DNA from 3 places in the Streptomyces coerulescens genome. Region 2 is predicted to be linked to each of the others. Evidence: riboswitches for the same ligand, from Rfam matches in the RefSeq annotation. Region 2 holds a riboswitch; each other region holds the start of a gene.

Region 1 (9,979 bases), on a different contig from region 2:
CCGCCCGCGTCAAGGACGATCAGCTCCGCCAGACCCGGTTCGAACTCCACGCCGGGGACCGCGTCGACGGGGAGCCGCACCACCTCGTCGAGCTGGGCGGGAGTCATGGGCGCGAGCATCTGAAGGGTGCCGCTCAGTGCCTCCGCCCGGCCGTCGGTGACCAGTTCTTCCAGGGAGGCCGAGCGCAGGGTGGCCAGGATGCGCAGGCGGCGCCCGGCCGAGTGGACGGCTCGGGTCATCGGCAGCAGGACGTCCAGCAGGGCACGGGCTTCGGCGGGGCGTGCCCCGACCGTCTCCTCGAACTGGTCGAGAAGGATCACATGTCCTCGGGGTCCGGCTTCCTCCAGCAGACGGGCACCGAGCAGTACGGCCGTGCTCCTGCCGCGGGCGGTGTCCGCGGCGGCGTCCAGTTGCCCCGCCAGGTGCCGTGTCCCGGGGAACTGTCCACCGAGCGCCGCCGCCAGCGTCCGTACCGGATCGGTCTCCGGCTGGCCGACGAAGTCCGTCACGGTCAGGCCCGCCGCGCGCAGCAACGGCAGTACACCGGCCCGTACGAGTGACGACTTGCCCACCCCGGACGCACCGGCCACCGGGACGAAGGCATGGGCCAGGACCGCCGCGGCGATGCGTTCGCTGTCGTCGCGGCGGGCGAAGAAGAGGTCGGCGTCCTGTTCACGGAAGGGTTCCAGGCCTCGGAACGGACAGCACCGCAGGCCCGGTTCCAGGCCGAGCAACAGGGCGCTGGGAATGAGGTACGCGGTGCGCGCACCGGAGCCGACATCGGCGGCCACGGTCATACCGACCACACCGCCCTGTTCGATGTCCCACACGGGCGCTCCGCTGAAGCCCTGTCCGATCGCCGGGCCGTGCGGCGTCTCCTGGGCCTCCATGGAGGTCCATCCCTTGCCGACGGGCGCGCGGAGTCGGCCGCACACCCAGACGCCGTGGTCATCGGTCCGCCGTGGGAAGCCGAGCACCCGGAACGGGTGGTCCCACATGGCCGTACCACCGGCGAAGCGCACCGGGGCGGTGCCCGGGACGGGCTCCGCGAGGGACAGCAGGGCGATGTCGCCGGCCCCGTCCTCGGTGACCGCACGCCAGTGGGTGACCGTGGCCCGCATCTGGGCCGAGGGCGGCGCCATGAGCGGGAAGTCGACGGTCACGGAGGCGGCCGGCGGTGCCGGCTCAGCCACGTCCACGCCCAGCGCGTCCGCCACGACATGGGCGCAGGTGCACAGCGTCCGCTCCGCGATCAGGAAGCCGCAGCCGGTGACCCGGCCGTCATCGCCCCAGAACCGTGCGATGCTCCGCGGGAGTTCGTCGTCAGCGGGCGCCATCACGCTGCCCCGGAACATCCGGTTCGACGGTGTTCGTCCACTCCATGCTCACGGTGAAGTGGGCCTCGGTCGAGCCACGCGCCACCACGACTCCGGCCTCGGCGCTGAGGGTGATCCCGAACTCGACGGTCACCGATTCCGGCGGGGCCGGCAGTCCCCGGGCTCCGTCGACGACCGCGCCGAGGGCTGGGCGCACCCGGTTGAGGGCCTGTTGGAGTGTCTCGGCCGCTCCCGCGACCACACCGCCGCGGGAGACCCGCTGGACGCCCGCCGGCCCGTCCCCCGCCACCTCCAGCAACACGACCTGCCCACCGTCCAGCAGCATCTCGCCCACATACCCCACGGCCCGCGCCCTCCCCCTCGGCGGTGTCAGCTCCGATCCCGTATTGCAGGGCGTCGCGCACGATGCCCGCAAGGCACACGCCCGGAGTCACCTCGTGTGGGTGAGCGCGCGATGACGAAGGGGTGTGAACGGGCGCGTTCGGTCGGCGGTGTGGGGTTCTGCACACTCCCCCACCGCAGGTCAACGGCAAGTTGACGCCCCTCGGAACCCCGTGGTGGACTTCCGGGGCCAAGTACGACGGCAGAAGAGGAAGCCGGTGAGAATCCGGCGCGGTCCCGCCACTGTCACCGGGGTAGCAATCCCCGGGAGCCAGGAACTCTCGCCGCCGGTCTCGTCGAACCAGGGCGCGGACACCCTGAGTGAGGACACAACGCGATGCTCGCCTGCCGATCGACACGTAGTACCAGACCCACGTCTGACCTCACGGTCGGCTGACCCCGATGCGAGCCGATCGCGTCTTCGCGTACGGCGCCGCCGCCGGGCTCCTCGGTGATCTGCTGCTCGGCGACCCCCGCCGCGGGCATCCGGTCGCCGCGTTCGGACGGGCCGCGGCCGCCGTGGAACGAGTGTTGTGGCGCGACGACCGCGCACGCGGCGCTCTGCACACCGCCGTGTGCGCCGGTGGCGCCGTGGCCCTGGGTGCCGTCGCCGCCCGTGTCGTCCGTACCTCTCCGGCCGCCTCACTCGCGCTGACCGGCGCCGCCACCTGGGCGGTCGTCGGGGGCACTTCGCTCGCCCGGGAGGCCCGTGCCGTCGGGCGGGCCCTGGAGGCAGGCGACGTCGAGGGGGCGCGGGCGCGGCTGCCGCATCTGTGCGGCCGGGATCCGCAGGCGCTGGACGCGGACGGGGTCGCACGGGCGGTCGTCGAGTCCGTCGCCGAGAACACTTCCGACGCGGTCGTGGGGGCCCTCGTGTGGGGGGCCGTCGGCGGGGTGCCCGGACTGCTCGGCTTCCGAGCCGTGAACACGCTCGACGCCATGGTCGGGCACAGGTCGCCCAAGTATCTGCGCTACGGCTGGGCTTCGGCCCGGCTCGACGACGTGGCCGGCTGGCCCGGGGCGCGCCTGACGGCCGTACTCGCCACCCTCGCCGGAGACGACCCCCGGGGTGCGGTGCGGGCCTGGCGTGCCGATGCCGCCGCACACCCGAGCCCCAACGCCGGGCCCGTCGAGGCCTCGTTCGCGGGAGCCCTCGGGGTGCGGCTGGGCGGGACCCTCTCCTACGGCGGCCGGGTCGAGCACCGGCCCGTACTGAACGGGAACGGACGGGCCGTGGGCGTCCACGACGTCGAACGGGCCGTACGGCTGTCCAAGCGCGTCAGTTGGCTTGCGCTCGGCGTATGCGTCGCCGCGCGCCGTATCGCGAAGGGACGTACCTCATGACGGGCGGTGGCCTTCTTGTCGCCGGCACCACCTCCGACGCCGGCAAGAGCGTCGTGACCGCCGGGATCTGCCGGTGGCTGGTGCGGCAGGGGGTGAAGGTCGCGCCGTTCAAGGCGCAGAACATGTCCCTGAACTCGTTCGTGACGCGCGAGGGCGCCGAGATCGGGCGGGCGCAGGCCATGCAGGCCCAGGCGTGCCGCGTCGAGCCGACCGCGCTGATGAACCCCGTGCTGCTCAAGCCGGGCGGGGAGCAGAGCAGTCAGGTCGTGCTGCTGGGCAGGCCGGTGGGTGAGCTGAGTGCGCGCGGGTACCACGGCGGGCGGCAGCAGCAGTTGCTCGGGACGGTGCTGGAGTGTCTCGCCGAGTTGCGGGGCACGTATGACGCGGTGATCTGTGAGGGGGCCGGCTCTCCGGCCGAGATCAATCTGCGGCGGACCGACATCGTCAACATGGGCATCGCCCGCAATGCCGGGCTGCCGGTGCTCGTCGTCGGCGACATCGACCGCGGCGGTGTCTTCGCCTCCTTCTTCGGGACCGTCGCCCTGCTCTCGCCCGAGGACCAGGAACTGATCGCAGGGTTCCTCGTCAACAAGTTCCGGGGGGATGTCAGCCTCCTGGAGCCGGGGCTCGACATGCTGCACGGGCTCACCGGACGACAGACGTACGGCGTCCTGCCGTTCCGGCACGGGCTCGGCATCGACGAGGAGGACGGGCTGCGGGTCTCCCTCCGGGGGACCGTGCGGGAGTCGAACGTCGCGCCGTCCGTGGGTGAGGACGTGCTGCGGGTTGCCGTCTGTGCCATCCCTCTCATGTCCAACTTCACGGACGTGGACGCGCTGGCCGCCGAACCGGGCGTCGTGGTGCGGTTCGTGGACCGGCCGGAGGAACTCGCCGACGCCGACCTCGTCGTCGTTCCGGGGACCCGGGGGACCGTGAAGGCCCTGGAGTGGCTGCGTGAGCGGGGACTTGCGGACGCCCTGGTCCGCAGGGCCGCCGAACAGCGGCCCGTCCTCGGCATCTGCGGTGGCTTCCAGGTCCTCGGCGAGCACATCGAGGACGAGGTCGAGAGCCGGCGCGGGCATGTGGACGCGCTCGGAGTGCTGCCCGTGCGGGTGCGGTTCGCCCGCGAGAAGACCCTGACCCGGCCGGTCGGAGAAGCCCTGGGCGAGCACGTCGAGGGGTATGAGATCCATCACGGGGTCGCCGACATACGCGAAGGGGAACCCTTCCTGGACGGCATCCGGGTCGGCCAGACCTGGGGCACCCACTGGCACGGCTCGCTGGAGTCGGACGGCTTCCGGCGGGCGTTCCTGCGCGAGGTGGCCGCCGCCGCGGGCCGCCGTTTCGTGCCGGCCCCCGACACCTCGTTCGCCGCGCTGCGCGAGGAGCAGCTCGACCGGCTCGGCGACCTCATCGAACAGCACGCGGACACGGACGCGCTGTGGCGGCTCATCGAGTCGGGCGCGCCGCAAGGACTGCCTTTCATTCCACCGGGAGCGCCCGCATGAGCACAGTGTTGTTGTTGTCGACCGCCGACACGGATCTGCTGGCGGCGCGTGCCGCCTCCGGTGCCGACTACCGGATCGGCAACCCGACGCGCGTGGACGTCGAGACCGAGCTGCCCGCGCTGCTCGACGGCGCGGACCTCGCCGTCGTCCGGCTGCTGGGCGGCAAGCGGGCCTGGGAGGACGGGCTCGCCAAGCTGAAGGCGTCGGGTGTGCCGACCGTGCTGCTGGGCGGCGAGGCCGTGCCGGACGCGGAGCTGATGGCGGAGTCGTCGGTCCCGGCCGGTGTGGTCGCCGAGGCACTGAAGTACCTGGTCGAGGGCGGGCCCGCCAACCTCACCGAGCTCGCCCGCTTCCTCTCCGACACCGTGCTGCTGACGGGCGAGGGGTTCGTCGAGCCGCAGAAGATGCCGGAGTACGGCGTCCACGGCAGCCGGCCCCTGGAGAGCGGCCGTCCGACCGTCGGCGTGCTCTTCTACCGGGCCCATGAGCTCAGCGGCAACACCGCCTTCGTGGACACCCTGTGCGACGCCATCGAGGCACAGGGCGCCAACGCCCTTCCCGTGTACTGCGGTTCGCTGCGCGGCGCAGATCCGGAGCTGTACGAGATCCTCGGCCGGGCCGACGCACTCGTCGCCACCGTCCTCGCCGCCGGCGGCAGCAACGCCTCGCAGGCGTCGGCGGGCGGCGACGAGGAGGCGTGGGACATCGGCAGGCTGGCCGAGCTGAACGTCCCCGTGCTGCAGGGGCTGTGCCTGACCTCGTCCAAGAGCGCCTGGGACGAGTCCGACGCCGCCCTGACCCCCATGGACGCGGCGATGCAGGTCGCGATCCCGGAGTTCGACGGCCGCCTCATCACCGTCCCGTTCTCCTTCAAGGAGCAGGGCCCGGACGACGTTCCGGTGTACGTCGCCGACCCGGAGCGGTCCGGACGCGTCGCTGGGATCGCCGTACGGCACGCGCGACTGAGGCACAAGCCGAACGCCGAGAAGAAGCTGGCGCTCGTCTTCACCGCGTACCCGACCAAGCACTCGCGCGTCGGCAACGCGGTCGGCCTGGACACGCCAGCCTCCGCCGTGCGGGTGCTGGACGCGCTCAAGCAGGCCGGGTACGGCGTGACCGAATACCCCGACAACGGCGACGAGTTGATCCACCGGCTCATCGAGGCCGGCGGGCACGACGTCGAGTGGCTGACCGAGGACCAGCTGGCGTCGGCGCCCGCGCGCGTGCCGCTCGCCGACTATCAGGCGTGGTTCGACAAGCTCGACCCGGAACTGCGGGACGCCATGACCGAGGCGTGGGGCGAGCCCCCGGGCTCGCTGTACGTCGACGGGGACGACATCGTGCTGGCCTCCCTCCAGTTCGGGAACGTCGTCGTGATGATCCAGCCGCCGCGCGGCTTCGGCGAGAACCCGATCGCGATCTACCACGATCCGGACATGCCGCCGTCGCACCACTACATGGCGGCCTACCGCTGGCTGGAGAACAGCTTCGGCGCCGATGCCGTCGTGCACATGGGCAAGCACGGCACGATGGAGTGGCTGCCGGGCAAGGGCCTCGGGCTCAGCGGCGGCTGCGCCCCGGACGCGGTCCTCGGGGACCTGCCGCTGATCTACCCGTTCATCGTCAACGACCCCGGCGAGGGCACCCAGGCCAAGCGCCGCGGTCACGCCACCGTCGTCGACCACCTCGTGCCGCCGATGGCGCGCGCCGACACCTACGGCGATCTGGCCAAGCTGGAGCAGCTCCTCGACGAGTACGCGCTCGTCTCGGACCTCGACCCGACGAAGGCACCGGCGGTCAGGGCCCAGATCTGGACGCTGGTCAAGGCGGCCGAGCTCCACCACGACCTGCATGTGGACGAGCAGCCGGACGACGGCGACTTCGACGAGTTCGTCATGCACATCGACGGCTATCTGTGCGAGATCAAGGACGTGCAGATCCGGGACGGGCTGCACATCCTGGGCGGCGGCCCGGTCGGTGAGCCGCGCGTGAATCTCGTCCTCGCCGTGCTGCGCGCCTCGCAGGTGTGGGGCGGACAGGCCAATGCCCTCCCCGGGCTCCGGGCTTCGCTGGCCGAGCACTTCGGGCTCGGCGAAAAGGAGTTGCTCGCCGAGCCGGGTGCGCCGGTGAAGGTGCCGGTCGAGCTGAGCGACCTGGTCGAGGGTCCGTCGCGTACGGCCGCCGACGCGATCGACCTGCTGGAGCAGCTGTGCCGGCGGGTCGCGGAGGGGATGGAGTCCAACGGCTGGACGGCGTCCGAAGCGCCCGGCCTCGTCCGTGACGTCCTCGGCACCGAACTCCCCGCAGCCGTCGCCGTGCTGGAATTCGCCTGCGACGAGGTCGTGCCGCGTCTCGCCCGTACGACGGACGAGATCGGCCACATCCTCAAGGCGCTCGACGGCGGTTACGTCCCGGCGGGGCCGTCCGGTTCCCCGACGCGCGGGCTGGTCAACGTCCTCCCGACCGGCCGGAACTTCTACTCCGTCGACCCCAAGGCCATCCCGTCCAGGCTCAGTTGGGAGGTCGGGCAGTCACTCGCCGACTCCCTCGTCCAGCGGTACCTCCAGGACACGGGTGAGTACCCGAAGTCCGTCGGCCTGACGGTCTGGGGCACCTCGGCCATGCGCACCCAGGGCGACGACATCGCCGAGATCCTGGCGCTGCTGGGCTGCCGACCGGTGTGGGACGACGCCTCGCGGCGGGTGACCGGGTTCGAGATCATCGAGCTCAGCGAGCTGGGGCGGCCTCGCATCGACGTCACCGTCCGTATCTCCGGCTTCTTCCGGGACGCGTTCCCGCACGTGGTCGGCCTGATCGACGACGCGGTGCGCAAGGTCGCCGAGCTGGACGAGCCGGCCGACCGCAACTTCGTGAAGGCGCACGCCGACGAGGACACCGCCGAGCACGGTGACCGGCGGCGCGCGACGGCCCGTATCTTCGGGTCGAAGCCGGGCGCGTACGGCGCGGGCCTGCTGCCGCTGATCGACGCCCGTAACTGGCGCAGCGACGCCGACCTGGCCGAGGTGTACGCCGTCTGGGGCGGCTACGCCTACGGGCGCGGGCTCGACGGGCGGGCGGCGCGCGGCGACATGGAGACGGCGTTCAAGCGGATCGCGGTCGCCGCGAAGAACGTCGACACGCGCGAGCACGACCTCGTGGACGCCGACGACTACTTCCAGTACCACGGCGGCATGGTCGCCATGGTGCGGCACCTTACGGGCGCCAGCCCCGAGGCGTACGTGGGCGACAGCGCCACCCCCGACCAGGTGAAGACGCGCACGCTCGGCGAGGAGACGCACCGTGTCTTCCGGGCCCGGGTGGTCAACCCGCGCTGGATGGCGGCCATGCGGCGGCACGGCTACAAGGGCGCCTTCGAGATGGCGGCGACCGTGGACTACCTGTTCGGCTACGACGCCACGGCGGGCGTGGTCGACGACTGGATGTACGAGAAGCTCAGCGCGGAGTACGTCTTCGACGCCGAGAACCGGGACTTCATGAAGAAGTCCAACCCGTGGGCGCTGCGCGGTATCACCGAGCGGCTCCTGGAGGCCGCCGACCGCGGGCTGTGGGCCGAGCCGGACGCCGACACGCTGGAGCGGCTGCGCGCCACGTACCTGGAGCTGGAAGGCGACCTGGAGGGCGACGAGAAGTGACCACCCCCTTCCCCTTCACCGCTGTTGTGGGCCAGGACGACCTGCGGCTCGCGCTGCTGCTGAACGCCGTGTCACCGGCGGTCGGCGGTGTGCTGGTGCGCGGCGAGAAGGGCACCGCCAAGTCGACGGCCGTACGGGCGCTGTCGGCGCTGATGCCGGAGGTCCCGGTCGTCCCCGGCTGCCGTTTCTCCTGCGACCCCGGCTCCCCCGACGCCGCGTGCCCGGACGGCCCGCACGAGGCGGGGGCCTTCCTGGCGAGGCCCGCCCGCATGGTCGAACTGCCCGTCGGCGCCTCCGAGGACCGGCTCGTCGGCGCCCTGGACATCGAGCGCGCGCTCGCCGAGGGCGTGAAGGCCTTCGAGCCGGGCCTCCTCGCCGACGCCCACCGGGGCATCCTGTACGTCGACGAGGTCAACCTCCTCCACGACCACCTTGTCGACCTGCTCCTCGACGCGGCGGCGATGGGTGCGTCGTACGTCGAGCGCGAAGGTGTCTCGGTCCGGCACGCCGCCCGTTTCCTGCTCGTCGGCACCATGAACCCCGAAGAGGGCGAACTGCGGCCGCAGCTGCTCGACCGGTTCGGGCTGACCGTCGAGGTCGCGGCCTCGCGGGAGCCCGACCAGCGGGTGGAGGTCGTACGGCGGCGCCTCGCGTACGACGACGACCCTGCCGGGTTCGCCGCGCGGTGGGCCGACGAGGAGGCCGCCGTACGTCAACGCATCGTCGCCGCACGGGAGTTGCTGCCGTCGGTGCGGCTGGGTGACGGGGCGCTGCGGCAGATCGCGGCGACCTGTGCCGCGTTCGAGGTGGACGGCATGCGGGCCGACATCGTGATGGCCCGTACGGCGACCGCTCTGGCCGCGTGGGCCGGGCGGACCGATGTGCTGGCGGAGGATGTGCGGCAGGCGGCGCTGCTCGCGCTGCCGCACCGCAGGCGCCGTAATCCCTTTGACGCGCCCGGACTCGACGAGGACAAGCTCGACGAGACTCTGGAGGAGTTCTCCGGGGACGGGGACGAGGACCCGGACCCCGATGGGCCCGGTGGGGGTGGCGTGCAGCCGCCGCAGTCCGACGACGGCCCGCAAGGAGGCGACACGGCCGCGCGTCCCGAGGGCGGTGAGGACGGGCAGCCGCAGGCCTCCGGGGCCGGGGAGCAGACTCCCGTACGGGCGTCCGAGCCGTTCCGGACGAAGGCGCTGAGCGTGCCGGGTGTCGGTGAGGGCGGTGCCGCCGGGCGGCGTTCGCGGGCGCGGACCGAGCACGGGCGGACCACGGGGGCCCGGCGGCCCCGGGGCGCGCTGACCAAGCTGCATCTGGCGGCCACCGTGCAGGCCGCGGCGCCGCATCAGCGGGCCCGTGGACGGGCGGGGCGCGGCCTGGTGGTGCGCCGGGACGATCTGCGGCAGGCCGTGCGGGAGGGGCGCGAGGGGAACCTCGTGCTGTTCGTGGTGGACGCCTCCGGGTCGATGGCGGCGCGGCAGCGGATGGGTGCGGTGAAGGGCGCCGTGCTGTCGCTGCTGCTGGACGCGTATCAGCGGCGGGACAAGGTGGGCCTGGTGACGTTCCGGGGGGCGGCCGCCGATGTGGCGCTGCCGCCGACCTCGTCGGTGGACGCGGCCGCGGCCCGGCTGGAGTCGCTGCCGACCGGCGGGCGTACGCCGCTCGCGGCGGGGTTGCTCAGGGCGCACGAGGTGCTGCGGGTCGAGCGGCTGCGGGATCCGGCGCGGCGGGCGCTGGTGGTCCTGGTGACCGACGG
Region 2 (9,979 bases):
TCCGGCCGCTCATCACCGGCCGTTCCATGCTGGTCGTGCCGCTGAAGGCCCGCAATGTGGTGCTGGGCTTCATGATCCTGCTGCGGCACCCGGAGCGCGTCGAGTTCAACGACATGGACCGGGTCACCGGCGCCGAACTCGCCGCCCGCGCCGGCCTCGTGCTCGACAACGCGCGCATGTACACCTACCAGGAGAGCGTCGCCGAGACCCTCCAGGACAGCATGCTGCCGCACATCCCGCCGCGCATGGCGGGCTGCGACATCGCCACGCGCTATCTGCCGGGCACGCTGCTCGGCCGGGTCGGCGGCGACTGGTTCGACTCCGTCAAACTGCCCGGCGCCCGCACCGCCCTCGTCGTCGGCGACGTGATGGGCCACGGCCTCAACTCCGCCGCGATGATGGGCCAGCTGCGCACGGCCGTCCAGACCATGTCGGCCCTCGACCTGCCGCCCGCCCAGCTCCTGCGCAACCTCGACGACCTCGCCCAGCGCCTCGGCGACACCTACCTCGCGACCTGCCTGTACGCCGTCTACGACCCCATCGCGAGCGAACTGCACCTCGCCAACGCCGGTCACATACCGCCCGTCCTGGTCCGCGCCGGTGACGGGCGCAGCGAGCTGCTCGACCTGCCGACGGGAGCGCCGATCGGCGTCGGCGGGGTGCCTTTCGAGGCGGTCCGCGTACGCGTGCAGCCAGGCGACCGACTGGTGATGTGCACCGACGGCCTGGTCGAGGTGCGCGGCGAAGACATCGGTGTCGGACTGGCCACCCTGTGCGAGTCCGCCGCCCACCCGGCCGCGTCGATGGACGACGCCTGCGACACCATCATCCGCGCCCTCAACACCCGCGGCGGCCGCAAGGACGACGTGGCCCTGCTGATGGCCCGCCTGAACGGCATCGAACCGGAGGACGTCGCCGCCTGGCGCATCGGCCTCGACCCCGGCGAGATCGGCCGGGCCCGCGCGGTCGTCCGCGAGCAGCTGCACGTCTGGGGCCTCGCCCGCCTCGCGGACACCGCCGAGCTGCTGGTCAGCGAGCTCGTGACCAATGCCGTACGGCACTCCCACGGCCGTCCGGTCGAACTGCGTCTCGTCCGCGGCGACACACTGCTGTGCGAGGTGGACGACGACGATCACGATCTGCCGACCCTGCTCAGCGCCGGCCCCCTCGACGACGGCGGGCGTGGGCTGCGCGTGGTGAGCAGGCTCGCGCGGGAGTGGGGCACGAGCCGGACGGGCGCGGGCAAGACCGTCTGGTTCGAACTCACGCTCCCACGACGCTGACCGCCGGCCTTCGACGCCCCGAAGGACGTGCGACTCGTGCCCCGAAAGGCGTGCGACGGCGCACGAGTGTCGAATGCGGAGTGAAGGAATGCGCCATGCGCTTGTCGCCGCAACCCGGCCGCGATAGACCGTACTCGCCCGTCATCTGACGGCGGGTCGGCAGCGCTACCTGGGGAGTCGGTCATGAGCGTGACGAGTCGGTACCGGGAGGCCTGGGAGGGCTTCTGGCGAGAAGCCCCCGAGGAACAGGGGGCGGTGTTCTGGGACGCCGAGCCGGCCCTGACCGCCGGACGTCATCTGGCCCTGTTCGAGGCCCATCTGACCGATCCGGGACTGGCGATGGTGGACCTCGGCTGTGGCAACGGCACCCAGACCCGGTTCCTCGCCGACCGCTTCCCGCGCGTGGTCGGCGTCGACCTGTCCGCCGCGGCCCTGGAGCACGCACGGCACGCCGACCCCGCCGGGCAGGCGGCGTACCGGCTGTTCGACGCGGTGGAGAAGACCGAGGCGGAGACGCTGCACGCCGAACTCGGGGACGTCAACATCTATATGCGAGGCGTGCTGCACCAGGCCGAGCCCGACGACCGGCAGCAGCTGGTGAACGGCATCGCCACGCTGGTCGGCGAGCGCGGCCGCGCCTTTCTCGTCGAGCTGTCCCAGGAGGCCAAGCCCGTGCTCATGGGCCTGGCGCAGAGTCCGTCGGGGCCGCCGCCGAAGCTCGCGCCGATCTTCCGGCACGGCATCGCCCCGGGCGAGGTGGCCGACGACGCGGTGCCCGAGTTCCTGCGTGCGGCCGGACTGGGCATCCTCGCGAGCGGCGAACTGCCGCTGATCACCACGGAGTACGGGCCCGACGGCACGCGGATCGAGCTGCCGTCGACGTGGGTGGTGGCCGGCCGCACGTCCTGACGGACCCGGACGGCCATCGAGCACCGAGCGCTGTGCCGCGGCCTCACGGTTCGGTGGGCACGCACAGCACCGGGGTGCGCGCCGGATGCAGCAGCTTGTGGGGTGTGGAGCCCGGCAGGGCACCGCGCAGCGGGCTGTCACCCCAGCTGCCGACCACGATGACCCGCGCCGCATGGCGGGTCGCGGCGGCGATCAGGGCCTCCGCGGGCTTCTGGTCGATGACCTCCACGGTGGTGCGCACCCCGGCCTCGTCGGCCACCTGCACGGCGTGCGAGAGCGCGGTGCGCCCGGCCTCGTGGACGGCGTCGCGGTGGGCGGTGTACTCCTCGCCGAGGGTGCCGGGCGGCGCCGCGCCGTAGACCAGCACCAGCGGCTCGTCGAACGCGGCCGACACCTCCACGGCGACGTGCAGCGCGCGCACCGCGCCCGGGGACTCGTCGTATCCGAGAACGACCGTCATCTCAGGGCTCCTTGTGACCGGGCACGAGGTCGGGGTCGGCCACCTCCGGACGCTCGGACCAGAAGACGGGGGACACGAAACGCCACACGACCATGAGGACCACCCCTGCGAGGGTGATGCCGATGCCGATGACCAGGGGCGGGCCGAGACCGAACCAGGAGACGCCGCTGTAGGAGTTCGCGGGGTCGGCCATGTCGCCGATCGACTCGACCAGCAGCCAGCCCAGCAGCCCGGCGCCGACCACCGGGCCGAGGCCGATGAGCAGGAAGTTGTGCAGGCTCTCGGTGAGATGGCGGCGGTAGTAGACCGCGCAGGCCAAGCCCGTGAGCGCGTAGTAGAACGCGATCAGCAGCGACAGCGCGGTGAGCGAGTCGAACAGGGCGTTCTCGCTGATCTGGCGCACCACCAGGTACCAGGCGATGGCGATGGCGGCCACCCACCACGTGGACACGTCGGGGGTGCGGAACCGGCTGTGGATGTGCCCGAAGTGCGCGGGCAGCGCGTGTCTGCGGGCCATGGACAGCGCGGTGCGCGAGGCGGGGATGATCGTCGTCTGCGTGGACGCGATCCCGGAGGTCGAGACCGCCAGCAGCACGACCCAGTCCCACGCCCCCATCGCCTCGTCGGCGAGGAGCGCGAAGATGAACTCCTCCTCCTCGGCGTTCTCGGCCAGGAACGCCGGTCCGGCGTAGGCCACCACCGCGTAGGCGACCGACACATAGGTCACCAGCAGGATGACCGTCGACCACACGGCCGCCTTGCCGGGAGCGGTGGCGGAGTTCTCGACCTCCTCGGTGAGGTTCACCGCCGACTCCCAGCCCCAGTAGATGAACACCCCCAGCAGCAGACCCGCCGTCAGCGGGGCGCCGCCGGCTCCGAAGGGATCCAGCCAGCTGAACGCCGGATCGACGGAGTCGAGCGAACTGGTGTCGGCGTAGACCCGGTAGATCGCCACCACGGCGAACGCGAGCAGACAGGCGACCTGCGCGAGGATGAGCACGTTCTGCACCCTGGCCGACACCTCCGTGCCGATCACACACACGGCTGTCATGACGAGGATGACCAGCACTGTGAGCGTCTGGCGCACCCACTCGTTCTCGACCCAGCTGTCGAGGCCGAACGCGAGCAGCGCGAACGTCACCGCGACGTCCGCCAGCGAGCCGACCACCAGGACCCCGGTCATCGTGATGGCCCAGCCGCCGATCCAGCCCGCCCACGGGCCCATCGCCCGGGTGACCCACGAGAAGGTCGTCCCGCAGTCCTGGTCCACCCGGTTGAGGTAGTAGAACGCCGACGCGATCAGCAGCATCGGGACGAACGAGGCCAGCATGACGCCGGGGGCGTAGACACCCACGAGGGCCACGACCGGGCCGATGACCGCGGCCAGCGAGTACGCGGGTGAGGTGGCGTTGAGCCCGATGACGAGGGCGTCGACGAACCCGATCGCATTGGCCTTCAGCCCTTCGGGCGGGCGGGTGTCCTCCGTGGCGTCGGCCATGCTGCCTCACTTCGGTCGTGCGTGACCTCATGAAACAGGCAACCGTGGGGTCCGCCGGGCGTTTGGTGTCCGGTCGCGGGATGTATCACCCGTGTGCCCAACGCGGGGAACCTCAGCCGTCGGCGGGAATCGTCGGGGTGGCGGGCACCGCCAGGGCCGCCAGCTCGTCCGCGTCGCGCGGACCCGGTGCCGAGTCCTCCAGCAGACCGTGCGCGCGCAGCAGTCGGGCCGCCGCGATGCCCCAGGGCAGCCGCAGCCCGGCCGCCCGCAGGAGATCCGTGCGGGCCAGCATCGTGTCCGCGGGCCCGGTGCGGACGCCGGACGGGGTCAGCAGCGCCGCGTCGTCGGCCCAGCGCAGCGCGAGGTCCACGTCGTGGGTGGCCATGACGACGGTGGTGCCGCCCGCGCGCAGCCCGCCGAGGGTGGTGAGCAGCCGCTCCTGCCCATCCGGGTCGAGCCCTGCGGTCGGCTCGTCCAGGATCAGCACACGCGGCCGCATCGCGACGGCCCCCGCGATGGCCGTGCGCTTGCGCTGCCCGTACGACAGCAGATGCGTGGGCCGGTCGGCCAGCCGGGTGATGTCGAGGGCGGCCAGCGCCTCGTCGACCCGTGCCCGCACCTCGGCGTCGGGCAGGCCGAGGTTGAGGGGGCCGAAGGAGACGTCCTGGGCGACCGAGGCGGCGAACAGCTGGTCGTCGGGGTCCTGGACCACGAGCTGCACGGTCGTGCGCAGCCGGGTCAGCCCTTTGCGGTCGTACGTGACCGGCGTCCCCTCGACCGTCAACCGGCCCTCGTGCGGCCTGAGTCCACCGCTCAGCAGCCGCATCAGCGTGGTCTTGCCGCTGCCGTTGCGGCCCAGCAGCGCCAGCGCCCGCCCCTCACGGACGTCGAAGTCGAGGCCGCTGAGCACGACGGGGCCGTCCTCGTAGGCGTAGGCGGCGCCCCGCAGGGCGACGAGGGCGCTGGGCTCGCTCATGGCAGGGCCTTCTCCGGTGCGGGGGTGGGAGTGGTAGGCGTCGGAGGCGGTGGGCTCGCTCATGGCAGGGCCCTTTCCAGTACGAGGGTGAGGGCGGCCAGCGCTGCGAGCAGGGCGCAACTCGCGGTCGTGAAACGGACGGAGACCTTCGCCTCGGGCACCAGGACGCGCAGGGTGCCGTCGTAGCCGCGCCCGGCGAGCCCGGCCTGGAGCCGGGTGGCCCGGTCGAAGGACCGCACGAACGCGGTCGCGCCGAGCCCGGCCAGCGAACGCCAGGTCGCGGCGCGGGTGGTGTGCCCGAGCCGGGCGGCCTGCGCGTCCCGCACCCGGCGCACCGAGTCGAGCAGCAGGAAGCTCATGCGGTACGTCACCAGCGCGACGTCCACGACGGGCGCGGGCACCCCGGCCTTCACCAGCCGGGGCAGCAGGTCCGACATCGGCGTGGTGAACGCGAACAGCAGCACCCCGAGCGAGGCCGCCGAGGTGCGCAGCAGCAGTTCACCGGCGCGCAGCGGCCCGTCGGCGGCGAGGGACACGAAGCCCTGCCCGCCGCCGACCTGGACCAGCAGCGTGGCCGCGCCCGTCACACAGAAGCCGAGCGGCACGCGATACGCCCGCCACAGCCGCCGTCCGGGCACACCCGCCGGGCCCAGCAGCACGGTGACGGCGGTGACCAGGACCAACGCGGCCCCCGGCCAGGGCGGCAGGGAGATCGCGAGCACGGTGAGACCGAGCCCGAGCACGGCCTTGTCCACGGGATGACGGCGGCGCCAGCGACTGCTGTGCGCCGCCGCGTCGATCGGCAGCACCCGTCAGACCTTGTCCGCCTTCGGCTCCCCGCCGGCCCGCTCCCGTTCCAGCGCCCGCTGCTCGCCCTGCCTGCGGCCCCGGTGCAGCCCGAAGTAGTAGGCGAGGACACCGGCGCCGAGCGCGGCCTGGAGGGAGAACAGCGCCGACTCGATCTCACCGGACGGCGGCTCGTACAGCGGTGAGAACCACGGCTCGTAGTCCGGCTCGATCTCGGTGATCGCGGTCTCCGCCTCGCCGTCGGCACCCGTGAACGGCTCCTCCTTGTGGTCGCCGAGGCCCAGGGCCAGCGGCAGCACGGCGAGCGCGGCCACCACGAGCAGCAGCAGGACGTTGATCTTCGTGTTCCTGCTCATCGGGCCACCGCCTCGGTCTCGCTCGCGGACTGCTTCGTGGTGAGGAGCACGCCCAGCCGGGTCAGTTCGCCCTTGCTGGACTGCACCAGCAGCCGCATCACGAGCACCGTCAGCAGGCCCTCGCTCACCGCCAGCGGGATCTGGGTGACGGCGAAGATGGAGCCGAACTTGCCGAGCGCGCCCAGGAATCCGCTGCCCGGGTCGGGGAACGCGAGCGCCAGCTGCACGCTGGTCACGCAGTAGGTGGACAGGTCGGCGACGAACGCGCCGAAGAAGACGGCGACCATCAGCGGCACGTCATAGCGCCGCAGCAGTCTGTAGATCGCGTAGCCCGCCCAGGGCCCGACGATCGCCATCGAGAAGACGTTGGCGCCGAGCGTGGTCAGACCGCCGTGCGCGAGCAGCAGCGCCTGGAAGAGCAGGGTGATGGTGCCCAGGACCGCCATGATCGGCGGCCGGAACAGGATGGCGCCCAGACCCGTGCCGGTGGGATGCGAACAGCTGCCGGTCACCGACGGCAGCTTCAGCGCGGACAGGACGAAGGTGAACGCTCCGGAAGCGCCGAGCAGCAGTGTGCTCTCGGGATGCTCCCTGACCTCACGGGTGAGTGACCGTACTCCGTGTACGACGAACGGCGCGGACGCGGCGCCCCAGGCGACCGCGTGCGCCGGGGGCAGAAAACCCTCGGCTATGTGCATGGCTCAGCAGACCCTCTCCAGCACCTCGTGGATGGTTGACGTGCCTTGGCCGGTCTCCTGGCTGACGGGTACCACCGCCCGTGCTCCGCCTTCCCGGGTCGCAAGGACCCAGTGGCTTGCCCGCGAGGGCCGGAGCCGGACTTCCCGATTCACAGTGGCGAGGGCCGCACCGGCATCACACCGGATTTCCCGTTCACCAAGGCGTGGTGACAGTAGTGCCCGCGACGGGTGGCTGACAAGCACGCCCCAAAGGTGTGAAAGTGGCGTTCGTCCGCTTCGTGGCGGCTTCCCTCCCGGGCGCGTAACGTGATCGGGCATGAAGATCCTCATCAGCGCCGACATGGAGGGCGCCACCGGTGTGACCTGGCCGGGCGACGTGCTTCCCGGCACTCCGCAGTGGGAGCGGTGCCGGAAGATGTTCACCTCGGACGTCGACGCCGCCGTGCTGGGTTTCTTCGACGGCGGAGCCGACGCCGTCGTCATCAATGAGGCGCACTGGTCCATGCGCAATCTGCTGCTCGAACGGCTCGACGAGCGCGCACAGATGCTCACCGGCCGGCACAAGGCGCTGTCCATGGTCGAGGGCGTGCAGCACGGTGACATCGACGGCATCGCCTTCGTCGGCTACCACACGGGCGCCGGCATGGAGGGTGTCTTCGCGCACACCTACCTCGCGAACCAGATCACCGGCGTGTGGCTGAACGACGTGCGGGCCAGCGAGGGCCTGCTGAACGCGCACGTCGTCGCCGAGTACGGCGTACCGGTGGTGCTCGTCACCGGCGACGATCTGGCCTGCGAGGACGCGCTCGGCTATGCGCCCGAGGCGCTGAAGGTCGCGGTCAAGGACCATGTCTCGCGGTACGCCGCCGTGTGCCGTACGCCGGCCAGGACCGCCGCCGACATCCGCGCGGCGGCCAAGGAAGCGGCGGGGCTGGCGGTCCGTCACCCACCGGTCGACGGCGGCCCGTTCACCGTCGCGGTCGAGTTCGACGCCGAGCATCTGGCGATGGCCGTCACCGTCGTTCCCGGCGTCGAACGTATCGGCGAGCGCAAGGTGGCGTACACCAGCGAGCGAATGTACGAGGGAATCCGTACCTTCAAGGCGGTCACCACGATCGCCTCGGCCTCGGTGGAGGAGCAGTATGGCTGACGGGCAGGCACTGGACGAAGTCGTCACGTTCACCTCCGACCTCATCCGTATCGACACGACCAACCGCGGCGGCGGCGACTGCAGGGAGCGCCCCGCCGCCGAGTACGCCGCCGCGCGACTGACCGAGGCGGGCCTGGACCCCGTCCTGCTGGAGCGCACCGAAGGCCGGACGAACGTCGTCGCCCGTATCGAGGGCACCGACCCGTCGGCGGACGCGTTGCTGGTGCACGGTCACCTGGACGTGGTGCCCGCGCAGGCCGACGAGTGGAGCGTGGACCCGTTCTCGGGGGAGATCCGCGACGGCGTCGTGTGGGGTCGGGGCGCGGTCGACATGAAGAACATGGACGCGATGATCCTGGCCGTCGCGCGGTCCTGGGCCCGTGAGGGCGTACGGCCCCGCCGGGACGTCGTGATCGCGTTCACCGCCGACGAGGAGGCCAGTGCCGAGGACGGCTCCGGCTTTCTCGCCGACCGGCACGCCGGGCTGTTCGAGGGCTGCACCGAGGGGATCAGCGAGTCCGGTGCCTTCACCGTCCACGACGGCAGCGGGCGGCAGATCTACCCGCTCGCCGCGGGCGAGCGCGGCACCGGCTGGGTCAGGCTCACCGCCCGCGGGCGGGCCGCGCACGGCTCACGGCCCAACCGGGAGAACGCGGTCACCCGTCTCGCCGCGGCCGTCACCCGCATCGGCGCCCACGAGTGGCCGATCCGGCTCACCCCCACGGTCCGCGCCGCGCTCACCGAACTCGCCGCGCTGTACGGCCTCGACGCCGACCTCGACGACGTTGACGGTCTGCTCCACAAGCTCGGCCCGGCGGCCAAGCTGGTGGAGGCCACCGTCCGCAACAGTGCCAACCCGACCATGCTGAACGCCGGTTACAAGGTCAACGTCATCCCCGGGGAAGCCGTGGCTTACGTCGACGGCCGCTATCTACCGGGCTACGAGGACGAGTTCCGTGACACCCTTGACCAGCTCACCGGACCTGACGTGAACTGGGAGTTCCACCATCACGAGGTGGCCCTCCAGTCGCCCGTGGACTCGCCGACGTACGCCCGGATGCGCGCGGCCGTAGAGGAGTTCGCACCCGAGGGGCACGTCGTGCCGTACTGCATGCCCGGCGGTACCGACGCCAAGCAGTTCTCCCGGCTCGGCATCACCGGCTACGGCTTCTTACCGCTGAAGCTGCCGGAGGGCTACGACTACGGGGCCATGTTCCACGGCGTCGACGAGCGGGTGCCCATCGAGGCACTGCACTTCGGCGTCCGCGTGCTCGACCGTTTTCTGCGTACGGCCTAGGGGAGTTGGGGGAGACAGTGCGGACGCTGGCGTACGGTTCCTGGCCCTCGCCCATCGACGCGGCCGTCGCCGCGGCGCACGAGGGGCGGCCCGACTTCGTGGGCTTCGTGGGGGAGGAGGCGTGGTGGACCGAGGCCCGGCCCGCCGAGGGCGGCCGGCGCACGCTGGTGCGGCGCCGGGCCGACGGCGGCGAGGAGTCGGTGCTGCCCGCCCCCTGGAACGTACGCAGCCGAGTCATCGAGTACGGCGGGCAGCCGTGGGCCGGCGCGGTCGCGGACGGGCGGCCGCTCGTCGTCTTCGTCAACTTCGCCGACCAGCGGCTCTACCGCTACGAGGAGGGCGACGAGCCGCGTCCGCTCACCCCCGTGTCCGGTGTGGGCGGCGGACTGCGCTGGGTGGAGCCGCAGCTGCGGCTCGACCTCGGTGAGGTGTGGTGCGTGCTGGAGGAGTTCACCGGATCCGGCTCCACCGAGGTGCGGCGCGTTCTGGCCGCCGTCCCGCTGGACGGTTCGGCGGCCGGGGACCGCGGCGCCGTACGCGAACTG
Region 3 (9,979 bases), on a different contig from region 2:
ACGTCTCCAAGACCTGGAGCGTGGCCATCGGGCAACTCAACAAGAGCTTCCCGCCGGCGGTTCAACTGCTCAAACTGGCCGCCTGGTTCAGTCCGGAGCCCATCTCCATGGACCTGCTGCAGAGCACGCAGATCGCGCATGCTCTGACCGGCCATGACGGCCCGGTCGACCGGGAGTTCCGCCCACGCGCCTTCGACAGCACGGAAATGATCGCGCGAGCGTTCCAGGAGCTCAGCCGACTGTCGCTCGCCGAGGTGGACCGAAGGTCACGCAGTCTCCGCGTGCATCGCCTGGTGCAGATGTCGGTGCGCCTGAACATGACGGAGGAGGAGCAGGAGGCCACCCGGGACGTCGTGTTCCGCACCCTGGTGGCCGCCCGTCCCGAACAGGACGACCCCGAGGACCACCACACCTGGCACCGCTACCGCATCATCTGGCCACACTTGGGAACTCCCTGGGCCCTGGCGTCGCCCGACTACGGCATCCGCAAGCTGATCGTGGACCGAGTGCGCCAGCTGCGCCGCCGCGGCGAGCTCAAGCAGGCGTACGACCTGAGCACGCGCGTGCATCAGGGCTGGCTCGAACACAGCGGGCCCGACGAGCGCTGGGTGCTGCACATGGGCTTCCAGATCGCGAACATCCTCCGTGCCCGGGGCAGATACCAGGAGGCCCTGGAGCTGGACATGGACGTACTACACCGCCAGGAAGCGGCCCTGGACAGCCTGCACGACCTCCACATCCTCATGACGTCCGGCGGCGTGGCGGCCGACCTGCGCGGTCTGGGCCGCTACAGCGAGGCGCTGGAACGCGACCGCCTCAACCACGAGCAGTTCCTGGAGTTGTTCGGCGAGGACCATCCGCGAAGCCTCATGGCGGCCCACAACCTCGCCGTGTGTCTACGGGTGTTGGGGCAGTACACGGACGCCCTGCGACTGGACCGCAAGACGATGGAAACCCGGAACAAGATCTTGGGCACGGAACACCCCTACACCCGGGAAACGACCATCAGCTACGCCCGCGACCTGCTCGACTGCGGCGACTACGCCGGATCCGAGCTCAGGTTGCGGCGCACCTACGACCAGTGCCTCGCCAACAAGGAGTTCGGTCCTTCCTCACCCACCACCATCAACGCCGGTAGGGCACTGTCCGGCGCCCTGCTCCAGTTGGGCCGGGCCCAGGAGGCCGAGGATCTGACGCGTACGGTGCTGGCCAATCTGCCGTCCGAAGAAGGCTCCGCCTCCCCCAACCGGCTGCTGCTCCAACTGGGTCTGGCAGGCATGCTGGGCGCGCAGGGCCGTAGCGACGAAGCATGTGACCTCGCTCGTCAGGTCCTGGACGACTGCCGTCGGCTCTTCCATGACAAGCACCCCTACACGGTGGCCTGCCACGCGAACCTGGCCGTGCTCCTCTATGCGGCCAATGAAGTGGCCTCCTCCCTCGCCCACGCCGAGCAGGCGGCAAGGGCCTTCGCGGAGATCTTCGACGACGGCCATCCGTTCACTCTGATGTGCCGGATGAACCTGGCCAATGCCCAGGCCGCACTGGGACAGCGGGAACGAGCCCGTGCCACGTACGAGGAGGTATGGGACCGGCTTCGCGACGTCCTCAACGACAATCAGCACCCCGCTCCACTGGTCTGCGCCGCGAACCTCGCGGTGGTCCTGAATGAACTGGGAGAGACCGAGGCCGCCGAGCGGCTTCGCGAGGAAGCACTGGGTGCGCTCACCGCGCGGCTCGGTGCCGACCACCCTCGGGCCCTCGCCCTGCGTGAGTGGAGTCGCTCGGGCTGGGAGTTCGATCCCCACCCGATCTGATCCGCGGGGGCCCGCCTCCCGTCGCCCGCCGGTCGCACTCGATCGAGCGCGACCGGAGTCGCCCCACACTGCAACGGTCGAGGACCCCGGCCTTCGACATGCCCCACCTCGCGGGCCGACCGCTAGCCACGCATGAAGACGCGGATCAACTCTTCCGCTTCACCGAGGAGTTCGACTTCCCGCAGCGACATCGTCGGGTTGGCGGCCCGTCGTCGCAGCGCCTCCGTGAGGCCGTCGAGGGTGAGGTGGGACGGGTCGGCGAGGAGCGCCGCAAGGATGGCTCGGGCGGGTTCGGCGATGGGTTCGTCGTCGACCGCGACCTGGGCGAGGATCACCGCCGAAGTGCCCCAGTCCAGGCCCGGATCGCCCTCCTCGGTGTTGTTCCAGTCGATGACGTAGGGGCCGTCGGGGGTGAGGATGACGTTGTCAGGGTGCAGGTCGAGGTGCAGGACGCTGCTCCCGGGCCGGCGCGCGGGGACCTCGTGCAGCTGCCGCAGCAGGCGGGCCAGGATGCCGCCCGCCTCATCCGCGCCCATGGTTCCGGCGCTCAGCGCCCCCAGCATCGTCGGCCCCGACAGCCGCTGCATCACCAGGTCGGTCCGCGAGGAGTCGGCGAGTCGGACTCCCGGCGCCGGATAGCCGTGGTCGCGGATGTGTGCCATCACCGCTCCCTCGGCGAGCGCGTCGCCCCACCCCTCCCGGTCCCGGCGCAGCACCCACGCCTCGTCGATCTCGTACACGTCGGCGGTCCGCCCCGCCCCGAGCAGCCGCCCCACCGGTCTCCGCATCGCCTCTGCCCCCTCCGTCACGGGCCGAAGGTATCGGGTCGCACGGGCGGCCCCGAGGGTCCGGGTTACGGGCGGGTAGAGTGTCGCCGTCGTCATCACCCCCGTACACGGGAAAGCCGGTGCAAATCCGGCGCTGACCCGCAACCGTGAACCGGTCGTCGTCGAAGGCCGGTGAGCCGGATCGCCGTGTACGGGCGTGACCGGCTCACGTGCCCCGGCAGTCGGCCGGAGTGCGGCACCGTCGAGGTATACGGAGCCGAGCCGCCCGGGGTCCCCCCTGTGCTGCCCGGTTCCCTTTAGGGAAGGGCACCCGCCGATCATGTACGTCCGTCGCAGCGCCGCGGTACTGGCCGCCGCCGTCGTGATCGGCGCGGCCGCGCCGGCCATAGCCGCCGACTCCTCCCCCTCCGCCTCGCCGAAGCCGACCCACCCCGCCGGGCTGTACGGCACCACCGACCCCACCTACGACGGCGTCTGGCGGCAGTCCCTCGCGTTGCTCGCGCAGGACACCGTCGGGGTGAAGCCCGCCCCGAAGGCCGTGGACTGGCTGGTGGGGCAGCAGTGCGCGAGCGGCGCCTTCGCGCCCTACCGTGCCGACGCCGCCGCCGACTGCGATGCCAAGACCCTCGTCGACACCAACAACACGGCCGCCGCCGTGCAGGCGCTGGTCGCGCTCGGCGGGCACGACGCCGCCGTCTCCAAGGCCGTGACCTGGCTGAAGTCCGTCCAGAACAAGGACGGCGGCTGGGGATACATGCCGGGCGGGGCCAGCGACACCAACTCCACGTCCGTGGTGATCGGTGCGCTCGCCGCCGTCGGTGAGAAGCCGGAGGGGATCCGCAAGGACGGTCGGTCGGCCTACGACGCGCTCGGCAAGCTCGCCCTGCCCTGCAAGGGCGACGGTGCGGGCGCCTTCGCCTTCCAGCCCGACAAGAAGGGCAAGCTGCTCGCCAACGCCGACGCCACCGCGGCCGGTGTCCTCGGCTCCCTCGGCAAGGGCCTCGTGGTCGGCCCCGGCAAGCAGTCGGCCGCCTCCTGCTCCGACGCCGGCGACCCCACCCCGCAGCAGACCGCCGCCAACGGCGCCGCCCATCTCACGGCGGCCCTCGCCAAGGACGGCCACCTCACGTCCGCCCTCCCCGGCGCCGAGGACCAGCCCGACTACGGCAACACCGCCGACGCGGTCGTCGCGCTGGCCGCGTTCTCCGGCGCCGACGCCGCCGCCAAGCCGCTGCGCTGGCTGGAGCGGAACTCCGCGAAGTGGGCCGAGCAGAGCGGCCCGGCGGCCTACGCCCAGCTGATCCTCGCCGCCCACGCCACCGGCACCGACCCCCGCGACTTCGGCGGCGCCGACCTGGTCGAGCAGCTCAACGCCACCGGTCCCGCACCTCAGGCCGCGACCAAGGCCACGAACGAGGAGAAGACCAAGGACGACAGTCCCTTCGGTGTCTGGTGGTACGTCGGCATCTTCCTCGTCGTCGGCATCGGCATCGGCTTCCTGCTGAGCGGCCGCAAGAAGGGCCCGCAAGCGTGATCCGTCGCATGCTCGCGCCGCTCCTGGCCGCGCTGGTCCTGCTGACCGGCGCGGCCCAGGGCGCCCATGCGGCCGGCTATCGCTACTGGTCCTTCTGGGAACGCCAGGACGGCAACTGGATCTACGCCACCCAGGGCCCCTCCCTCGCCCGTCCGTCCGACGGCGACGTCCAGGGCTTCCGGTTCGCGGTGAGCGAGGACTCCAAGGACGCGACACAGCCCAGGGGCGCGGCCGAGTTCGCGGTGATCTGCGCCAGGACGCCCGCCGAGGACGGCACCAAGCGGGTGGCCCTGGTCATCGACTTCGGTACGGCGGCCGACGCCCCGTCCGGCGAGACGCCCCCGGCCCGCCGGACGGCGTGCGCCCGGGTCGCTCCGGACGCGACGACGGCGGAGGCCCTGGCGGCCGTCGCCAAGCCCCTGCGTTACGACACCAACGCCCTGCTGTGTGCGATCACCGGGTATCCGCAGAAGGGCTGCGGCGAGCAGGTGTCGGGCGGTGGCGGGGAGACCGGGAAACCGACTGCGGCCGGGCGGACGGCCACCGCGGCCGAGGACGACCCGGACGGCGGGCTCTCTCTGGGCCTGGTCGCGGGCATCGCCGTGGTGGTGATGCTGGGGGCGGCGGCGGTCTGGCAGGCACGGCGGCGCGGGAATGCCTAGCCGAGCCGAGCTTCCCGTGGGCGCGGAGACGCGGGGGGAGGCTGCCCGGCAGGCACCGCCCGCCGCCACCCTCCGCCCGACCCACCGCTCCCCCCTCCGCCCGACCCACCGCTCCCCCCTGCACCCGGGCGCCTGGTGGCTCTGGGCCCTCGCCCTCGGCACCGCCGCCACCCGCACCACCAACCCCCTTCTCCTCGCCCTCCTCATCGCGACCTCCGCCTACGTCGTGGCGACCTGCCGCCCGAACGCCCCCTGGGCCCGCTCCTACTCCGTCTTCTTCAAGCTCGCCCTGGCCGTCCTCCTCATCCGGCTCGTCTTCGCCGTGGCCCTCGGCTCCCCGATCCCCGGCACCCATGTGATCGTCACCCTCCCGGAGATCCCCCTCCCCGACTGGGCGCAGGGGATCCGCCTGGGCGGCAAGGTCACGGTCGAGACGGTCCTCGTCGCCCTCTACGACGGGCTGCGCCTGGCGACGCTCCTCATCTGCGTGGGCGCGGCGAACTCCCTCGCCAACCCGACCCGGCTGCTCAAGTCCCTCCCCGGCGCCCTCTACGAGATCGGCGTGGCGGTGGTCGTGGCCCTCACCTACGCGCCCAACCTCATCGCCGACGTCCAGCGCCTGCGGGCCGCACGCCGGCTGCGCGGCCGGCCCGACAGCGGTGTGCGGGGCCTTGTCCAGGTGGCGCTCCCGGTCCTGGAGGGCGCGTTGGAGCGGTCGGTCGCCCTCGCCGCCGCGATGGACGCGCGCGGCTACGGCCGTACCGCCGAGGTTCCGCGCCGCGTCCGCCGTACGACCACCGCGCTCACCCTCGGCGGACTACTCGGTGTCTGCGCCGGAACGTACGGCCTCCTCACCGCCGAGGGCGGCACCTACGGTCTCCCGGTCCTCCTCGCCGGACTCGCCGCCGCTCTGGCGGGCCTACGCCTGGGCGGCCGGCGTTCCCCGCGCACGTGTTACCGCCCGGACCGCTGGGACGCCCGCGCCTGGCTGGTCGCCGGTTCCGGCGCGGCGGTCGCCGCGCTGCTGACCCTGGCCGCCGACCGCACCCCGGAAGCCCTGTCCCCCGGCGTGATCCCCCTGACCGCCCCCACCCTCCCCCTGTGGCCCGCGGCAGCAGTCCTCCTCGGCCTCCTCCCTTCCTTCATCAGCCCCGCGCCCCGTCACCCCACCGCCCCGAAGGAGCCGTCGTGATCCGCTTCGAGAGCGTCTCCGTGACGTACGACGGTGCCGCCGAACCCACCGTCCAGGGCGTGGACTTCGAGGTTCCGGAGGGCGAACTGGTGCTGATCGCCGGCCCGTCCGGGGTCGGCAAGTCCACCGTGCTCGGCGCGGTGAGCGGGCTCGTGCCGCACTTCACCGGTGGCACCCTGCGCGGCCGTGTCACGGTGGCCGGCCGGGACACCCGTACGCACAAGCCGCGTGAACTGGCCGATGTGGTGGGCACGGTGGGCCAGGATCCCCTGTCCCACTTCGTCACGGACACGGTCGAGGACGAGCTCGCCTACGGCATGGAGTCGTTGGGCCTGCCCCCTGACGTGATGCGACGCCGCGTCGAGGAGACCCTCGACCTGCTCGGCCTCGCCGACCTGCGTGACCGCTCCATCGCCACCCTCTCCGGCGGTCAGCAGCAGCGCGTGGCGATCGGCTCGGTCCTCACCCCGCACCCGAGCGTCCTGGTCCTGGACGAGCCGACGTCGGCCCTGGACCCGGCCGCCGCGGAAGAGGTCCTCGCCGTACTCCAGCGCCTGGTCCACGACCTCGGCACGACGGTCCTGATGGCCGAACACCGTCTGGAACGCGTGGTCCAGTACGCCGACCGGATCGCTCTCCTGTCCTCCCCCGGCACGGCCCCGATCCTCGGGACCCCCGCGGACATCATGGCCGTCTCCCCGGTGTACCCCCCGGTGGTGGCCCTGGGCCGCCTGGCGGGCTGGACCCCACTGCCCCTGACGGTCCGAGACGCCCGCAGAAGAGCGACCGACCTACGCCAACAGCTTGAGAACCGCACCTCCATCGCCCCAGAGGGGCGCGGGGAACTGCGCGACCAGCCACAACAGACCCGCAGCCGCCGACAACCCGAATCCCCCACCCCCTCCGGCGCCACCCCCCACCGCTGGTTCCGCCGCAAAGAGACCCCCACCACCCCGACATCTCCCCACGCCGCCGAGGTACAAGCCCTCTCCGTAACCCGCGACCACATCCGAGCCCTCCGTCACATCAACCTCCGCCTGCCCCTCGGAGAGACCGTCGCTCTCATGGGCCGCAACGGCGCCGGCAAGTCCACCCTGCTCAACACCCTGGTCGGCCTGGTGGCACCCACCACCGGCTCGGTCGCCGTAGGCGGATCCGTACCGCACCGCACCCCGCCCCGCGACCTCGTCCGCCGCGTGGGACTCGTCCCGCAGGAACCCCGCGACCTCCTCTACGCCGACACGGTCGCCGCCGAGTGCACGGCCGCCGACGCCGACGCGGGCGCCGAACCCGGCACCTGCCGCACCCTCGTCTCCGAGCTGCTCCCGGGCATCGCCGACGACACCCACCCCCGCGACCTGTCCGAGGGCCAGCGCCTGACGCTCGCCCTGGCCGTCGTCCTCACCGCCCGCCCCCCGCTGCTCCTCCTCGACGAGCCGACCCGTGGTCTGGACTACGCGGCGAAGGCCCGCCTCGTGACGCTGCTGCGCGACCTGGCCGGCCGGGGCCACGCGATCGTGCTGGCCACCCATGACGTGGAGCTCGCCGCCGAGCTCGCGGACCGGGTCGTCCTGCTGGCCGAGGGCGAGGTGATCGCCGACGGTCCGACCGCGGACGTCGTCGTCTCCTCCCCCTCCTTCGCACCGCAGGTCACCAAGATCCTCGCCCCGCAGAAGTGGCTCACGGTCACACAGGTGCGAAAGGCCCTGGCATCATGAGCGCCACGAAGAGCTCTCCGCCCCGGACGCGTCCCGTTCACCTCGGCCCCCGCTCCATAGCGGCCCTCGCCCTGGTCAGCGCCGTCGGCGTCGCCGCCCTGATGTGGCCCTTCCTCGCGCCGCCCGAGTCGGCGGTGGTCGCGCACAGCGAGGACGCCCCCTGGTTGTTCGCCTGTCTGCTGGTGCTGCTGGTCGCGGTCGTCGGGGCGACGATCTCCGAGTCGGGGCTCGGTCCGAAGGCGGTCGCGATGCTCGGGGTGCTGACCGCGACGGGAGCCGCCCTGCGCCCGATCGGCGCGGGCACCGCCGGTCTGGAACCGATGTTCTTCCTCATGGTGCTGAGCGGCCGGGTCCTGGGCCCGGGCTTCGGCTTCGTGCTCGGCTCGATCACGATGTTCGCGTCGGCGCTGCTCACCGGCGGGGTGGGCCCCTGGATGCCGTTCCAGATGCTCCCGATGGGCTGGTTCACCATGGGCGCCGGGCTGCTGCCGGACCGTCACCGGCTGCGCGGCCGCGCGGAACTTCTGCTCCTGTGCGCGTACGGCTCCCTGGCGGCCTTCGCCTACGGCATCGTCACGAATCTGGCGGGCTGGACCTTCATGAAGGGCCAGGCCTCGTCCATCGCCTTCTCCGAGCACGCCTCCGTGTCCGTCAATCTGGCCCACTTCGTCGCGTACTGCCTGGCCACCTCGCTGGGCTGGGACCTGGGCCGGGCGATCACCACCGTCGTACTGACCCTGGTCCTCGGCTCGGTGATCCTCAGGGCCCTGCGCCGGGCCACTCGCCGGGCCGCCTTCGAGACCCCGGTCACGTTCGACGCACCCACACCGTGAGGATCCACGCGCGGACCGTCACCGACCCGGTGAAGCACCCCACATGACCCACGTCACCTACGATTCACCATAGTCGGACAAAACGGATGTCATGCACGCGTCCGCACCACTTCTGACCTGCACATAGAGAGCCACGTCACACGGACCGCTCGACGCCCGCATACGACCACAACTAGCAAAAGGGCTCATTGCGGACACCCATCCGGCCTGTTTCTCTGGATGACGTCGCACGGCGCCGACGTGCCCACTGGGCCGCGGCGCCGACGCATGCCACCGCCTCGCATCGCATGGCTCCGGCACGCACCCGACACCCTGTCCCCGAAGAAAGGCTCCCCGTGTCCGCTGTTTCTCTCCTCCGCCGCGCCTCCGCCCCGAAGAAGGCCCTCGCCGGTGTCACCCTGGCCGCTGCCGCCGCCGGCACGCTGTTCGCCGCCGCGCCCTCGCAGGCCGCGACGACCGGGTCCTCCTCGGCGCAGGCGATAGCGAAGAAGATGATCTCGGACTCCAGCCAGTACCAGTGCTTCTCCAAGATCGTCGACCACGAGAGCGACTGGAACGTCAACGCCACCAACTCCTCCTCCGGCGCCTACGGCCTGGTCCAGGCTCTGCCGGGCAACAAGATGGCCTCCGCCGGCTCCGACTGGAAGACCAACGCGGCCACCCAGATCGAGTGGGGCCTGGACTACATGAAGGACCGCTACGGCAGCCCGTGCGGCGCCTGGGGCTTCTGGCAGTCCAACGGCTGGTACTGAGCCGACCCGGCCCCAGCCCTCAGAACCGAAGGCGGCGACCCCCGATCCCCGGGGTCGCCGCCTTCGTCCATGTTCACCGCAATTCCAACATCCACATGGCGATTCGCAATCGGTCAACTGATCAATTCACTCTCGCTCTTGAGTACATGCAGCTTCGAGAGTCCGGTAATTGACGCTAACCTGAGATGAGTGGCCAGACGGGGGCGCATCGGTGATCTTCTCCGTCCGGCGGTCCAGCCCGAAGTCCGGCCTCCCAGCGGAGATGTGATGAAGAGTCGACTCACGGTAGTGGTCACCGGCGCGGCGACCCCGGGAATCGGCGAGGCGGTCACCCGTCGCCTGCTCAGGGACGGCTACCGAGTGATCGGCACTTACGGGAAGCAGGACAGCGAAAGCGCCGAACGGCTGCACGAGAACCTGCGAGAGCTGAAGCGGTACTGCAGACTGATCCCCGTCGATCTGGGTAACCGCAGCGCTTTGGACAAGTTCGTGAGCGACCTCCATGAGGAGACCTGCAGCGCGAAGTGGAATATCCACGCACTCGTCAACACCGAGTATTACTTCACTCGCGAGGATCCCGACAAGTTCAATCACGAGGAGTGGGACCGGAGCATGGCCGTCAATCTGACGGCACCCAACTATCTCGTGCGGGAACTGGGTCTGCGGCTCGCGGACCAAGGCGCGAT

The links. Region 2 has a riboswitch for cobalamin ahead of ACFPQ9_RS04755 (energy-coupling factor ABC transporter permease). Riboswitches for the same ligand answer to the same signal wherever they lie in the genome.
Region 1: linked by a shared signal. The riboswitch ahead of ACFPQ9_RS13965 (cobalamin biosynthesis protein) and the one ahead of ACFPQ9_RS04755 (energy-coupling factor ABC transporter permease) in region 2 are both predicted to bind cobalamin.
Region 3: linked by a shared signal. The riboswitch ahead of ACFPQ9_RS34970 (prenyltransferase/squalene oxidase repeat-containing protein) and the one ahead of ACFPQ9_RS04755 (energy-coupling factor ABC transporter permease) in region 2 are both predicted to bind cobalamin.

What each region holds. Positions count from the first base shown of each region.
Region 1 covers NZ_JBHSKM010000007.1:451,606-461,584, reverse strand. The annotation lists gene ACFPQ9_RS13975 (nSTAND1 domain-containing NTPase) at 1-1,355, opposite strand, end outside; gene ACFPQ9_RS13970 (CU044_2847 family protein) at 1,324-1,680, opposite strand; cobalamin riboswitch at 1,876-2,021, shown strand; gene ACFPQ9_RS13965 (cobalamin biosynthesis protein) at 2,121-3,062, shown strand; gene ACFPQ9_RS13960 (cobyric acid synthase) at 3,059-4,570, shown strand; gene cobN (cobaltochelatase subunit CobN) at 4,567-8,223, shown strand; gene ACFPQ9_RS13950 (putative cobaltochelatase) at 8,220-9,979, shown strand, end outside.
Region 2 covers NZ_JBHSKM010000002.1:727,125-737,103, reverse strand. The annotation lists gene ACFPQ9_RS04790 (ATP-binding SpoIIE family protein phosphatase) at 1-1,283, shown strand, start outside; gene ACFPQ9_RS04785 (class I SAM-dependent methyltransferase) at 1,467-2,192, shown strand; gene ACFPQ9_RS04780 (universal stress protein) at 2,236-2,652, opposite strand; gene ACFPQ9_RS04775 (APC family permease) at 2,654-4,150, opposite strand; gene ACFPQ9_RS04770 (ATP-binding cassette domain-containing protein) at 4,263-5,126, opposite strand; gene cbiQ (cobalt ECF transporter T component CbiQ) at 5,186-5,935, opposite strand; gene ACFPQ9_RS04760 (energy-coupling factor ABC transporter substrate-binding protein) at 5,939-6,289, opposite strand; gene ACFPQ9_RS04755 (energy-coupling factor ABC transporter permease) at 6,286-6,987, opposite strand; cobalamin riboswitch at 7,018-7,203, opposite strand; gene ACFPQ9_RS04750 (M55 family metallopeptidase) at 7,304-8,137, shown strand; gene ACFPQ9_RS04745 (M20/M25/M40 family metallo-hydrolase) at 8,130-9,434, shown strand; gene ACFPQ9_RS04740 (prolyl oligopeptidase family serine peptidase) at 9,440-9,979, shown strand, end outside.
Region 3 covers NZ_JBHSKM010000035.1:20,743-30,721, reverse strand. The annotation lists gene fxsT (FxSxx-COOH system tetratricopeptide repeat protein) at 1-1,814, shown strand, start outside; gene ACFPQ9_RS34975 (phosphotransferase) at 1,937-2,602, opposite strand; adenosylcobalamin-variant (AdoCbl-variant) riboswitch at 2,703-2,797, shown strand; gene ACFPQ9_RS34970 (prenyltransferase/squalene oxidase repeat-containing protein) at 2,922-4,136, shown strand; gene ACFPQ9_RS34965 (SCO2322 family protein) at 4,133-4,798, shown strand; gene ACFPQ9_RS34960 (energy-coupling factor transporter transmembrane component T) at 4,791-5,990, shown strand; gene ACFPQ9_RS34955 (ABC transporter ATP-binding protein) at 5,987-7,708, shown strand; gene ACFPQ9_RS34950 (ECF transporter S component) at 7,705-8,541, shown strand; gene ACFPQ9_RS34945 (aggregation-promoting factor C-terminal-like domain-containing protein) at 8,877-9,293, shown strand; gene ACFPQ9_RS34940 (SDR family NAD(P)-dependent oxidoreductase) at 9,561-9,979, shown strand, end outside.